2 regions of the Streptomyces sp. NPDC023838 genome follow, and region 1 is predicted to be linked to the other one. Evidence: riboswitches for the same ligand, from Rfam matches in the RefSeq annotation. Region 1 holds a riboswitch; the other holds the start of a gene.
The links. A riboswitch is a leader RNA that binds a small molecule or an ion and turns the genes downstream of it on or off. The one in region 1 is predicted to bind cyclic di-AMP.

Region 1 (3,742 bases):
AGGCCGGAAAGGAAGCTGCGCCAGGCCCGTGCTCCAAAGAGCAGTGCGGGTCCGTCGGTCCGCTTGGAATCGCGGACGGCGAGCAGTCCGGCGTCGAGGAATGCGGTCTCGACGCAATTGTTCATTCCTGTACTACGGCTGCTTCGCCGCCATTGCGCACCGTGCAGAGAAGTGCTGGAAGGTACATGCACGGGGGGTGCGGGCATCATGCCTCCCTTACGCGCCGTCAGCCATCACGGCGATGAGATTCAATGATTCCTTGAACGAGAGGGCCTGCGCCTCGACCGTGTGGAACGCGGCGCTGTACGCCTCAAGGTCTTCTCTCCGTTCGAGATAGAGGCTACTCGTCAAGTGGTCGATAACAACCACGTCCAGATCGGAAATGTGCGGAAAGGAGAAGATAATGAAAGGTCCGGTGAGGCCGATATGGCCACCGCTGCTGAAAGGCAGCACCCGCAACCGGACCTGCGGCAGCTGAGCCGCCTCCAGGAGGTGGCGCAACTGCCGCCGCATCGCGGCCGCCCCGCCCACCTCGCGGTGCAGCGCCGCCTCGTCGACCACCGCGCTCAGCTCCAGCGGCGGATCGGCCCGCAGCACCTCCTGGCGTGCCAGCCGCACCTCCACCAGGGAGTCCACCCGCGCCGGGTCGAGCCCGCCGAGGGCCGCCCGGGTCACCGCGCGGGCGTACTCGGGAGTCTGGAGCAGCCCCGGCACCACGGACGTCTCCAGGGTGCGCGCCGCCGACGCCTGTGACTCCAGGCTGATGAAGTCCCGGTACTGCGGCGGCAGCAGTCCCCGGTAGGCCTGCCACCACTGGCTGCCGCGCCCGTCCGCCGCTCCCGCCAGCGCTTCGAGCAGCGCCCGCAGTTCGGGGTCCTCAACCCCGTACACCTCAAGGAGAAGGGCCACGTCGACGGGCTTCACTCCGCTGCGGCCGGTCTCGATCCGGCTCACCTTGGACTGGTGCCAGCCCAGGTGCCCGGCGACTTCGCCGCTCGTGAGGGCGGCCGCGCAGCGCAGCCGGCGCAGTTCCTCGCCGAGTTTGCGGCGGCGTACCGCGGGGCCGTGCCACATGTCGGTCTCCTTCCACCCGGCCGGGATGCGGGCGATGGGCAAGTGTGGCGCCCAAATACGGTCCTTCGTCGCAGAGTTCACCGCTTTGAGCGACAGATATATGCACATCTTGGTGGATCGGCGCATCCGGCGGCACGATGAGTGGCACTCTGGCGCGAAGCACAAGTCCGGGCCGTCCTCGCGTTTGTCCGCTCGCTGCGCGTCCAGCAGGCCGGCCCGGGTGGGAAAGGGACAGCGTCGCCATGGCAGACCACCAAGAATCAACCGTCACTCTGCCGAGCGATCCCGCCTCGGTCTCCGCCGCCCGCAGGCATGTCGCCGGCGTACTCACCGAGTGGGGTCTTCCGTCGGACGACGATACCGCCGACACGATCCGCCTGATCGTCTCCGAGCTCGCGACCAACGCCGTGCAGCACACCCTCGGCCAGTCGCCCACCTTCACCGTGGACCTGCGCCTCGAACGCGACGAGCAGCTCCACATCGGCGTCACGGACAGCCACCCCCGCTGGCCGAAACGTCTTCCCGCCGCCGTCCAGCAGGACAACGGACGCGGCATGGTGATCATCCGCTGGCTCGCCGCCGAGTACGGGGGGCGGCTTTCCGTCACGCCGACGCCGGAGGGCGGCAAGACCGTCTGGATCGCGCTGCCGTGGACGGCGCCGGTGCAGACCTAGGTGTATTGCCCAGTGAGGTTGGGGACGCGGCTGGCGGGTGGTTTGCCTGTGAGCGAGCACGGGGCGCGGTGAGCGCGGGCGGGCGGGTTGCCCGGCCCGCCACGCTCACCGGCCCGTGTCGGCTGCGTCAGCGCACGCGCCCGTACCAGACGCTCTTCGACCAGATCTTCTCCAGCCGGACCACGGACCCGCTCTTGGGGGAATGCCATATCTTGCCGTCCCCGGCGTAGATCCCCACGTGGTAGACGTTCGAGCCGGAGTGGAAGAACACCAGGTCCCCGCGCTCGCGCGCGGACGACGTGATGTGGCGGGTGCTGTTGTACTGCTGCTGGCTGGTGCGCGGCAGCTTCTTGCCCGCCTGCTTGAACGAGTAGAGGGTGAGCCCCGAGCAGTCGAAGCGGTACGGGCCGCTGGCACCGTACTGGTAAGGCGCGCCCTTCTTCGACGCGGCGACGTTGAGCGCCTTCGTCGCGAGTGTCGCGGCGCTCGCCTCACCACTGGCGCCCGGCGCCAGCATCGTGCCGCCGACTGCGGCGAGGGTGAGGGCGGAGACCGCGCCGACTCGGGTCAGCAGGGACGGAACGTAGTTCTTCTGCGCAGACATGCGCGACCCTTCGTCAAACCGCCTGCGAAGGATGACCTGTCGGGTTCGGACTGGCGAAGACGCCCGGCCGCTGTCGCGGCTTCACCCCAAGGGCCTCCCGGTCTCCCGGTGGGCCCGCCGTAATCGGGTCCTCCACTCCTGCCGATCCACTCGTTCGACCAGTCGTCCGGGTACGGCGGCAGGACTCGGCGTCCGCCCGGACCGCCCCGCCGCGGTGGCGGGGGCTTGTCGTCGGAAGGGATCTTGGCTCACGAAGTGTCGGATTTCCGAGCCGAAACGGCGTTTTGTGAGGCTCCTCACGACTGACCCGTTCGGGTGGACATCGATGTTTCAACACTTCTGACAGGGTGTCCGACCTGCGTCGTACCGGCGACGGAACGATTCATTCCGGTCGGTGTCTGCGCATTCGGAGCAACATTTGCGGTCCGTCGTTCGGACCATCGGATGGTCCGAACGTGGGACGCCCACTCGTACCAGCGCGCGGGTGCGCGGACGCCGCGGCGTCAACTCGCGGCTGACGGCGGCGGCATCGTGAGGCGGCCCGCCCGGCGTTCCCCGTCGAGGATCCGCAGCACCCGCGCCAGCGTCTCGGAGTGCAGCTCCGTCTCGCCGCGCAGATGCATCGTCGTCAGCGCGTCCCGCAGGGCCACGGCCCGTCCGACGAGCGCCTGCGCGGCCCGCAGCGCGCCGTAGGTGTCGTTGTGCCGGGCGGGGTTGATCCGGCCCAGCTTGTCGAGCGCGTCCAGATACGCGTCGACGAACTCGCCCTCGGCGCGCGTCAGCGCGGGCAGCGGCGGCAGTTCGGGCAGCACGGCTCTACCTCCCTTGCGCGGCGGCCGAGTTCTTGCGGCTGGTGATGACGTGGTCGACGAGGCCGTACTGGGCCGCGGCGGCGGCGTCGAGGATGGTGTCCCGCTCGATGTCGGCGCTGATCCGCTCGGTGGACTGCCCGGTGTGCCGGGCCAGCAGATCGGTCAACAGCGCGCGCTCGCGCTGGAGTTCATCGGCGTAGATCTCCAGGTCGGACGGCTGGCCCTGGATCGGTTCGGCGATCGCGGGCTGATGGATCAGGATCCGCGCGCCGGGCAGCGCGAGCCGCTTGCCCGGGGCGCCCGCGGCGAGCAGCACGGCCGCGGCCGAGGCGGCCTGGCCCATGCACACCGTCTCCACGTCGCAGGTGATGTACCGCATGGTGTCGTAGATCGCCGTCATCGCGGTGAGCGAGCCGCCGGGGGAGTTGATGTACAGCGAGATGTCGCGGTCGGGGGCGGCGTGCTCCAGGTGCATGAACTGGGCCATCACATCATTGGCCGCGGTGTCGTCGACCGGCGTGCCGAGGAAGACGATCCGCTCCTCCAGGAGCTTGGAGTACGGATCGAGGCTGCGGACC
Region 2 (8,456 bases), on a different contig from region 1:
TAACCCAGAGGTCGCAGGTTCAAATCCTGTCCCCGCTACTGAAGTCCTTGGGCCCGGCACATGAAAATGTGCCGGGCCTTTGGCTTTCCCCCGGCCCTGCGCCGACGGACGCGTGCACCGCGACGCCCGAAGGTGTAGGCCGACCGTCACCCCGCCGACCGAGGTGCCCACGTACAGTAGTCTCACGTGTGCTATGCGCGAGCGTCTGGCGGGACTGCTGCGGGCGGCGACGCGGCGGAAGGTGCCCGCGGTGCCGCTGTTCGTCGCCCTGTGCGGGCTGCTGATGTGTCTGTCCCTGTCGCTGCCCCTGTCGCCCGCCCCGCCCTGGGTCTCCCCGCCCTCGTACGCCAGGGGCGGCGTCCCTTCCGTGCACGGCGGCCCGGCGGCCCGGCGCCACGCCCGGGGGACGTGTGTACGGGGCCGGGCGGGGCCCCGCCGGTGCCGGGCGCGGCTGATCGCCACGGGCGCGGACCGGCACTAGGGCGGGCAACTGAGGCGGGCAACTGAGGCGGGCGCTGCGGCGGGGCGCTGAGGCCGCACCCGGTTGGCCGAGGTGGGCTCGCCGCGCGCGGCCGAGCCGGACACCCTGGGTGGGGCGCGGAACGTCGGCGGCCCATGCGGACGGGCAGGAGACCACACAGGTGCGGCAGCGATCGGACGGCGGCGGCCGGGAGGGCTCCCGGCGGCTCGCCCTGGCGCGCGCGCTGCCCCTGGTGCTGCTGGTCGCCGGGATCGTCCTCGACGCGGCGACGCCGCCCGACCTGACCGCCGCCGCCCTCTTCGCGGCCGCGCCCCTGATCGCGGCCCCGTTCTTCGGCCCGCTCGGCACGGCCGTCGCGGGCGCCTCGGCGGTCGCGGCGGTGCTGCTCACGGAGTATCTGCACGACATCCCCAGTACCGGCGAGGCGGTCAGCGAGCTGTTCACCGTCACCACCGTCGGCGTGCTCGCCCTCTTCACCAACCGCATGCTGCGCCGCAGCGGCGAGCGCCTCGCCTCGGCACGGGTCATCGCGGAGACCGCCCAGCGCGCCGTGCTGCCCACGCCCGCTGAGCGCATCGGCGGTCTCCAGGTGGCCGCGCGGTACGAGGCGGCCCAGGCCGGCGCTTTCATCGGCGGGGACCTCTTCGCCGTCCAGGACACGCCGTACGGGGTGCGCCTGGTCGTCGGGGACGTGCGGGGCAAGGGGCTGGAGGCGGTGGAGACGGTGGCCGTGGTCATCGGGGCGTTCCGGGAGGCGGCCGAGCAGGAGACGACCCTGGAGGCGGTGGCCGGGCGGCTGGAGCGCGCGCTGACCCGGGAGGGCGCCCGGCGCGACGGTCTGGACGCCGTCGAGGGGTTCACCACGGCCGTGCTCGCCGAGATCCCGCGCGGCGCCGGGTCCGTACGCCTGGTGAACCGGGGTCACCCCGAGCCGCTGCTGCTCCACGCCGACGGGGCGGTGGACGTCCTCGCCCCGACCGACCCGGCCCTGCCGCTGGGGATGGCGGACCTGGGGGTGTGGCCGGACCGGGCCGACGCGTACCCCTTCCCGGCCGGGGCGACGCTGCTCTTCTACACCGACGGCCTCTCCGAGGCGCGCTCCATCGATCCGCCCGGGGTCTTCTACGACCCGTACGAGCGGCTGCGCGGCCGCATCTTCCCAGGACCGGCCCAGGTCCTGGACGCGCTCGTCGACGACGTGCGCAGACATACGGGCGGGGGTGCGAACGACGACATGGCGCTGCTCGCGGTGGGGCGGCCCGGCGAGCGGCAGCCGGAGCGGCGGCGGACGATGCCCGTGGTGCCGTGACGGCGCGTAGTCGAACAACCTCCCTGCGCGCAACAGTTGACACACCGCCATCAGTTGTCCCCAACGATCACCGGGAACAGCTTGGAATCCGGTCCCGCTGTCTATTAACGTTCGATAACGCAGCGCGGTCGTCCCAGCCGTCGTCATAGGCGGCACCGCGCGCGTGCGCCGAATCCCGCGAGGGAACCGGGGAACCACCAACTTGGGGTGAATCGGGCACCTTTGCACCTTCGAAAGGTGCCCGTAGGAGACCTTCCTGCTCCGAACCCGTCAGCTAACCCGGTAGGCGAGAAGGAAGGAAAGGAGTGCGCCTCCGTGGCGTCCAACGAGCCTGCCCTCGGCACCCCGCCGGTTCCCCCCGTCTCCCTGTACGGGCCCGCGCCCAGTGACACCGAGGTGTGGGAGGAGTGGGACCCCACCGAGGAGTCCGTGCGCTCCGTACGCGGCAGACACCGCGTCGCCAAGCAGCGCGGCGGACTCGCCCGCAGCTCAACCGTCCTCGGCGTCGGCGTCATCGCGGCCGTCGGCGCGGGCGGCATGGCCAGCGCCCAGACCAAGCCGCCGGTCTCCATATCCCTGCCCGACTCGGTCGCGAACAACCTCCCCGACGTCAAGTCCCTGCCGGGCGTGGGCACGCTGATCTCCGACATCGCGGGCGACGAGAAGGCCGACCCCTCCCCGGCCGACCGGGCCGACCAGGCCGTCGCGAGCGCCCCCCTCACCATGGCCGGCGTCTCCCGGGCCGACGCCGAACAGGGCGCCACCGGCGCCGGCGAGGCCCTGCGCGCCCGCATCCTCCAGCAGGCCGAGCAGCAGCAGAACGACGCCGAGGCCGAGGCGAAGGCGGCCGCCGAGAAGGCCGCGGCACAGAAGGCGGCGGCCGAGGCGAAGGCCGCGCAGAGCGCCGCGGAGCAGAAGGCGGCGGCCGAGAAGAAGGCCGCCGAGGAGGCCGCCGCCAAGAAGGCGGAGGAGGAGCGGCTCGCCGAGCTCGCCAAGAGCTACTCGCTCCCGGTCGCCTCGTACACGATCACCTCGACGTTCGGCGAGGCCGGCTCGATGTGGTCCTCCGGCCACCACACCGGCCTCGACTTCGCCGCCCCGACCGGCACCCCGCTCAAGGCGATACACGGCGGCACGGTCAAGTCGGCGGGCTGGTCCGGCTCGTACGGCTACCGCACGGTCATCGAGCTGGAGGACGGCTCCGAGCTCTGGTACTGCCACCAGTCGTCGATCGCCGTCAGCGCGGGCCAGAAGGTGACGACCGGCGAGACGATCGGACGCGTCGGCGCCACCGGCAACGTGACGGGCCCGCACCTCCACCTGGAGGTGCACACTCCGGGCGGGACGGGCATCGACCCGATGGGGTGGCTGCAGTCGAAGGGCCTCAACCCGTAAGTCCGCCGCAGGGACGCGGGCGGGGGCGCGGAATAGCCGTGGCCCGCCCGCCCGTTGCACCCCCCATGACCTCTTTGCGCCCCCTCGGCTCCTCCGACCTCTCCGTCTTCCCGCTCGCCCTCGGCGGCAACGTCTTCGGCTGGACCGCCGACGCGGCCGCCTCGTTCGCGGTGCTCGACGCCTACACCGCGGCGGGCGGCAACTTCGTGGACACCGCCGACGCGTACTCGTCCTGGGTCCCCGGCAACGAGGGCGGCGAGTCCGAGGAGATCATCGGCAAGTGGCTGGCCGAGCGCGGCAACCGGGAGGACGTCGTCGTCGCCACCAAGGCGGGCGCCCACCCGCGGTTCAAGGGGCTGGCGGCCCCCACGATCAAGGCCGCCGCCGAGGCGTCGCTGCGCCGGCTGGGCACGGATTACATCGACCTGTACTACACGCACTTCGACGACGAGTCCGTCCCGGTCGAGGAGATCGTCACCGCCCTCGACCAGCTGGTGCGGGAGGGCAAGGTGCGCGCCGTAGCCGCCTCCAACATCTCCCCGGAACGGCTCCAGGACTCGCTGGACTTCTCCGACCGCGAGGGCCTCACCAAGTACGTCGCCCTCCAGCCGCACTACAACCTGGTCTCGCGCGACACCTACGAGGGCCGCCTCCAGGACACCGCCGCCCGCTCGGGCCTGGCCGCGGTTCCCTATTTCGCGCTCGCCTCCGGGTTCCTCACCGGCAAGTACCGCCCGGGCCAGAACGTGGACAGCGCGCGGGCCGGGAGCGCCGCCAAGCACCTGGAAACCGACCGGGGTACGAAGGTGCTGGCCGCGCTCGACCGCATCGCCCGGGCCCATGGCGCCGAGCCCGCGAGCGTCGCGCTCGCCTGGCTCGCGGCCCAGCCGACCGTGGTCGCCCCGATCGCCTCGGCCCGTACGGTCGAGCAGCTGCCCGCGCTCCTCGCGGTCGCGGAGCTGGAGCTCACGGACGCGGAGCTGAGCGAGCTGAAGACGGCCTCGGCGTAGGTCTTGGCGGCCCAGGTCTCGTCGGCCTGGGGCTTGGCGGCCTGGGCGTTGGCGGCCGCAGCAGCGGTCCTCTCAGCCGCCCCCGCGCAGATAGGGGTTGTGGTTGTACGGGGAGGCCTGGTTGTGGTTGTACGGGGAGGCCTGGTTGTAGCCGTACGGCGGTTCCTGGTGGTAGCCGTACGGGGCGGCCCGGTGTCCGTACGGGTACGGCTGGGGCGGGATCCAGATGCGGCCCGCCGCGCCCGCCGCGTACAGCAGCGAGGGCCCGGCCACCTCCCTGCGCGCCCACAGGTGGTGCAGCAGCTCCTGCTCGCGGGCGGTGAAGTCCGGTCCTGCCTGGGCGCGGCGGGCCCGGCGGCGCAGGAACGCCAGGGCCGTCGCGAAGGCCTCGTACTCCGCGACCGTCCGCGCCGCCCGCTTGCCGCCGTAGGTGCGGTGCGCGAAGTCGCGGGCCATCGAGCGGGCCCGCATCGAGGAGAGCGCGAGCGGTTCGGCCGGGCCCAGCCAGCCCGCCGCCGCGTACGCGGGCAGCTCGGCCGCGACCGTGCGCAGCTCCCGCTGGCGGCTCCAGACCGCCAGCCAGGTGAGCAGGCCGAAGACGGGGACCATGAACGCGATGTAGACGAGGTAGAACCCGTACGTCCCGAACGACGACGAGCCGTTCCAGAGCGCGTGCATCCCCATCGCGGACAGCAGCCCGAGCAGCGGCAGACCGATACGGCGCCAGCGGCGGCCGGGCGCGGCGAGCGCGGCCGCCCCGAAGCCGATGCCGGTGCACACCGTGAACAGCGGGTGCGCGAACGGCGACATCACGATCCGTACGAAGAACGTCGCCGCGGTCGTCGAGGAGAGGCCCGCGGTGTGGCTGACCTGGTCCTCGCCGAAGGCGTTGCCCAGATAGAGGATGTTCTCGGTGAAGGCGAAGCCGGTCGCGGTGAAGCCCGCGACGACGACGCCGTCGACTATCCCCTTGAAATCCCGTCTTCGGAACAGGAAGAGCAGCAGCACGGCCGCCGCCTTGGCGCTCTCCTCGACGATCGGCGCGATGACGGTCGCGCCGAGGTGGTCGGCGGAGGACGGGTCGGCGGTCGCGGTGGCTATCCACTTGGTCGCGAACGAGTTGGCGATGATCGCCACCAGTGCGGCGGCGCACGCGCCCCAGGCGAAGGCGAACAGCAGGTTGCGCCACGGGCCCGGGTCCACGCGGTCGAGCCAGCGGAACGCGGCGGCGAGCAGCGGCACGGGCAGCACGGCCAGCGCGAGCCCCACCAGGAACCCCTCGGTGCCGGTCTGTTCCCGCACGATGGCGAGGATGACCAGTCCGCACAGGGCGAGCAGGGTGATCAGCGCGCCGGCCCGGACGGCCTTGGAGCGCCAGAAGTCCCGCCGCGGCCGGTAGCGCCATTTGGCGCGCTCGGGCACGGCGTCGAACCGCGGCTCGGCGCCGCGCTCCGGGACCGGCTGGAGCGGGCCCGGCGGCTGGCGTTGCGGAAGCGACTCGGACGACACCAGACGACCCTAACGAGGGGTACGGACAATGCGCGACGGTGCGTGGGGTCGCGGTCAGGCGGAGGGCTGCTCGGAGGACTGCTCCGAGCGCTGCCCGGGGTGCTGCTCGGCGTGCGGCTCCGGGGGCAGCTCGGCGGCGCGGGTGAAGAGCAGGTCGTGGACCACGTGGCCCTTGTCGAGGCCCTGCCCCTCGAAGCGCGTGAGCGGCCGGAACCCGGGCCTGGGCGCGTAGCCGCCGTCCGGCTGGGTGTTCTCGAACGCCGGGTGCGCGTTCAGCACCTCCAGCATCTGCTCGGCGTACGGCTCCCAGTCGGTGGCGCAGTGCAGTACGGCACCGGGCTTGAGCCGGGGGGCGGCGAGGGTGAGGAAGTCGGGCTGGATGATGCGGCGCTTGTGGTGGCGCTTCTTGGGCCAGGGGTCCGGGAAGTAGACGCGCAGCCCGTCCAGCGACTCCGGCTCCAGCATCTCGCGCAGCAGGATGATCGCGTCCCCGTTGGCGACGCGCACGTTGGTGAGGCCGCCGCGCTCGGCGAGCCCGAGGAGGTTGCCCTGGCCGGGGGTGTGCACGTCGACGGCGAGGATGCCGGTGCCGGGATCGGCGGCGGCCATCTCGGCGGTCGCCTCGCCCATCCCGAAGCCGATCTCCAGGACGACGGGCAGCCCGCCGAACATCTCGCCCAGGTCGAGCGTGCCGCGCCCGTCGATGTCGAGCCCCCACTGGGGCCACAGCCGCTCCAGGTACTCGCCCTGGCCGGTGGTCACCCTGCTGCGGCGCGGCTGGAAACTGCGGATCCGCCGCTCGTGGTGCGACCCGGCGGGGTCGGCGACGGGACCCCCGGGAAACCGGGGCTCGCCCTTGGGGCGGGGGACGGGGGCGGGGAGCTGCTCAGACACAATGACGGGATTCTACGTGCCCGGCTCCCGGGGCCGCCCGCTCACACCCGCGCCGCCCCCAGCACCCCCAGCGCCCGTCGGGCCACCTCGCGGCCGATCGGCAGGGACGCGGTCGCCGCCGGGGACGGGGCGTTCAGGACGTGGATCGTGCGGGGGGCCTCGCGGATGAGGAAGTCGTCCACCAGGGTGCCGTCGCGCAGCACCGCCTGGGCGCGCACGCCCGAGGCGGTCGGGTGCAGGTCCGCCTCGGTGACCGCCGGGAGCAGCCGGCGGACCGCCTCGGTGAAGGCGCGGCGGGACAGCGAGCGGTGGATCTCGCCCGCCCCGTACCGCCAGTGGCGGGCGGCCATGCGCCAGGAGCCGGGCCAGGTCAGGGTGGAGGCCAGCTCGGCCGGGCGGACCGTGCGCCAGTCGTAGCCCTCGCGGGCTGTCGCCGGCACCGCGTTCGGCCCGACGTGGACGCCGCCGCCCACTCCCCGGGTCAGATGCACCCCGAGGAAGGGGAACGCCGGGTCCGGCACCGGATACACCAGCCCCTTGACCAGGCCGGGCCGCGCCAGTTCGTAGTACTCGCCCCGGAACGGCACGATCCGCACCCCCGGCTCGTCCCCGGCCAGCCGCGCCACCCGGTCGCAGTGCAGCCCCGCGCAGTTCACTAGCGCCCGCGCCCGCAGCACCGCCCCGGTCGAGGTGCGCACCGCCACGCCCGCGTCGGGGCGGCGCGATATCCGCACCACCTCCGTCCCGTACCGGATCTCCGCGCCGGACAGCTCGGCCAGGCGGGCCGCGACCGCCGGGAAGTCGCACACCCCGGTCGTGCCGACGTGGATCGCCGCCAGGCCCCGGACCTCCGGCTCGTACTCCGCTATCTGTGCCGGGCCCAGCTCGCGCACCGGGATCCCGTTCTCCCGGCCGCGCTGGGCCAGCCCGTGCAGCCTCGGCAGCTCCTCGCGGCCGGTCGCCACGATCAGTTTGCCGGTCACCTCGTGGGCGATGCCCTGCTCCGCGCAGAACGCCACCATCTCGGCCGCGCCCCGCACCGCGTACCGCGCCTTGAGGGAGCCCGGGCGGTAGTAGATCCCGCTGTGGATCACTCCGCTGTTGCGCCCGGTCTGGTGGCGGGCCGGGCCCGCCTCCTTCTCCAGGACCGTCACGCGCGTCCCGGGCGAGGCCTGTGCGAGGGCATACGCCGTCGACAGGCCGACGATCCCGCCGCCGATCACCAGCACGTCACAGTCGTACGCGTTCACCACCACACCTCCCACCCCAGATAGTGCACTGGCCCACTGACAATGCCCGTAAACCCGTGGGGGAAGTGATCTACGCCGGGGCCACCAGCAGCGGCCGCGCCCTCTCCCGCAGCTCCACGACGCGCGGCTCGTCCCCGTACGGCTCCAGGCGGTGCAGCAGGTCCCGGACGTACTCGGTGGTGCGCGCCGACGAGATCCGCCCGGCGACCTCCACCGCGCGCGTGCCCGCCGCGCACGCCGCGTCCAGGTTGCCCGACTCCAGCTCGGCCACCGCCGACACCACCAGCCGCAGGCCGTGGGAGCGCACGAACTCCTCGGTGGGGCGCGACAGCGCCTGCTCGGTGAAGCGGCGCACCTGGCGCGGAGCCTTCAGGTCGCGGTAGCACTCGGCCGCGTCCGCCGCGAAGCGGTCGTACGAGTAGAAGCCCAGCCAGGACGGGTCCGAGTCGCCGTCCCGGGAGCGCTCCAGCCACGCCTCGGCGGCCTTGAGCGCCGCCCCGGCCGCGAGCGCGTCGCCCGCCTTCGCGTGCGCGCGTGCCTCGACGAGCCGGAAGAAGCTCATGGTGCGGGCGGTCGCCAGGCCCCGGTTGCGCTCGACGGCGGCCTGC

Region 2: another riboswitch for cyclic di-AMP. It lies ahead of AB0G17_RS04365 (M23 family metallopeptidase); the one in region 1 lies ahead of AB0G17_RS15890 (C40 family peptidase).

The regions. Positions count from the first base shown of each region.
Region 1 is NZ_JBFAAD010000011.1:176-3,917, forward strand. It holds gene AB0G17_RS15875 (DUF397 domain-containing protein) at 1-206, opposite strand, end outside; gene AB0G17_RS15880 (helix-turn-helix transcriptional regulator) at 217-1,074, opposite strand; gene AB0G17_RS15885 (ATP-binding protein) at 1,317-1,748, shown strand; gene AB0G17_RS15890 (C40 family peptidase) at 1,876-2,352, opposite strand; cyclic di-AMP (ydaO/yuaA leader) riboswitch at 2,356-2,540, opposite strand; gene AB0G17_RS15895 (hypothetical protein) at 2,856-3,164, opposite strand; gene AB0G17_RS15900 (ATP-dependent Clp protease proteolytic subunit) at 3,169-3,742, opposite strand, start outside.
Region 2 is NZ_JBFAAD010000003.1:17,334-25,789, reverse strand. It holds tRNA gene AB0G17_RS04380 (tRNA-Met) at 1-38, shown strand, start outside; gene AB0G17_RS04375 (hypothetical protein) at 194-481, shown strand; gene AB0G17_RS04370 (PP2C family protein-serine/threonine phosphatase) at 642-1,790, shown strand; cyclic di-AMP (ydaO/yuaA leader) riboswitch at 1,947-2,094, shown strand; gene AB0G17_RS04365 (M23 family metallopeptidase) at 2,157-3,185, shown strand; gene AB0G17_RS04360 (aldo/keto reductase) at 3,251-4,195, shown strand; gene AB0G17_RS04355 (PrsW family intramembrane metalloprotease) at 4,268-5,704, opposite strand; gene trmB (tRNA (guanosine(46)-N7)-methyltransferase TrmB) at 5,759-6,598, opposite strand; gene lhgO (L-2-hydroxyglutarate oxidase) at 6,640-7,854, opposite strand; gene AB0G17_RS04340 (MFS transporter) at 7,919-8,456, opposite strand, start outside.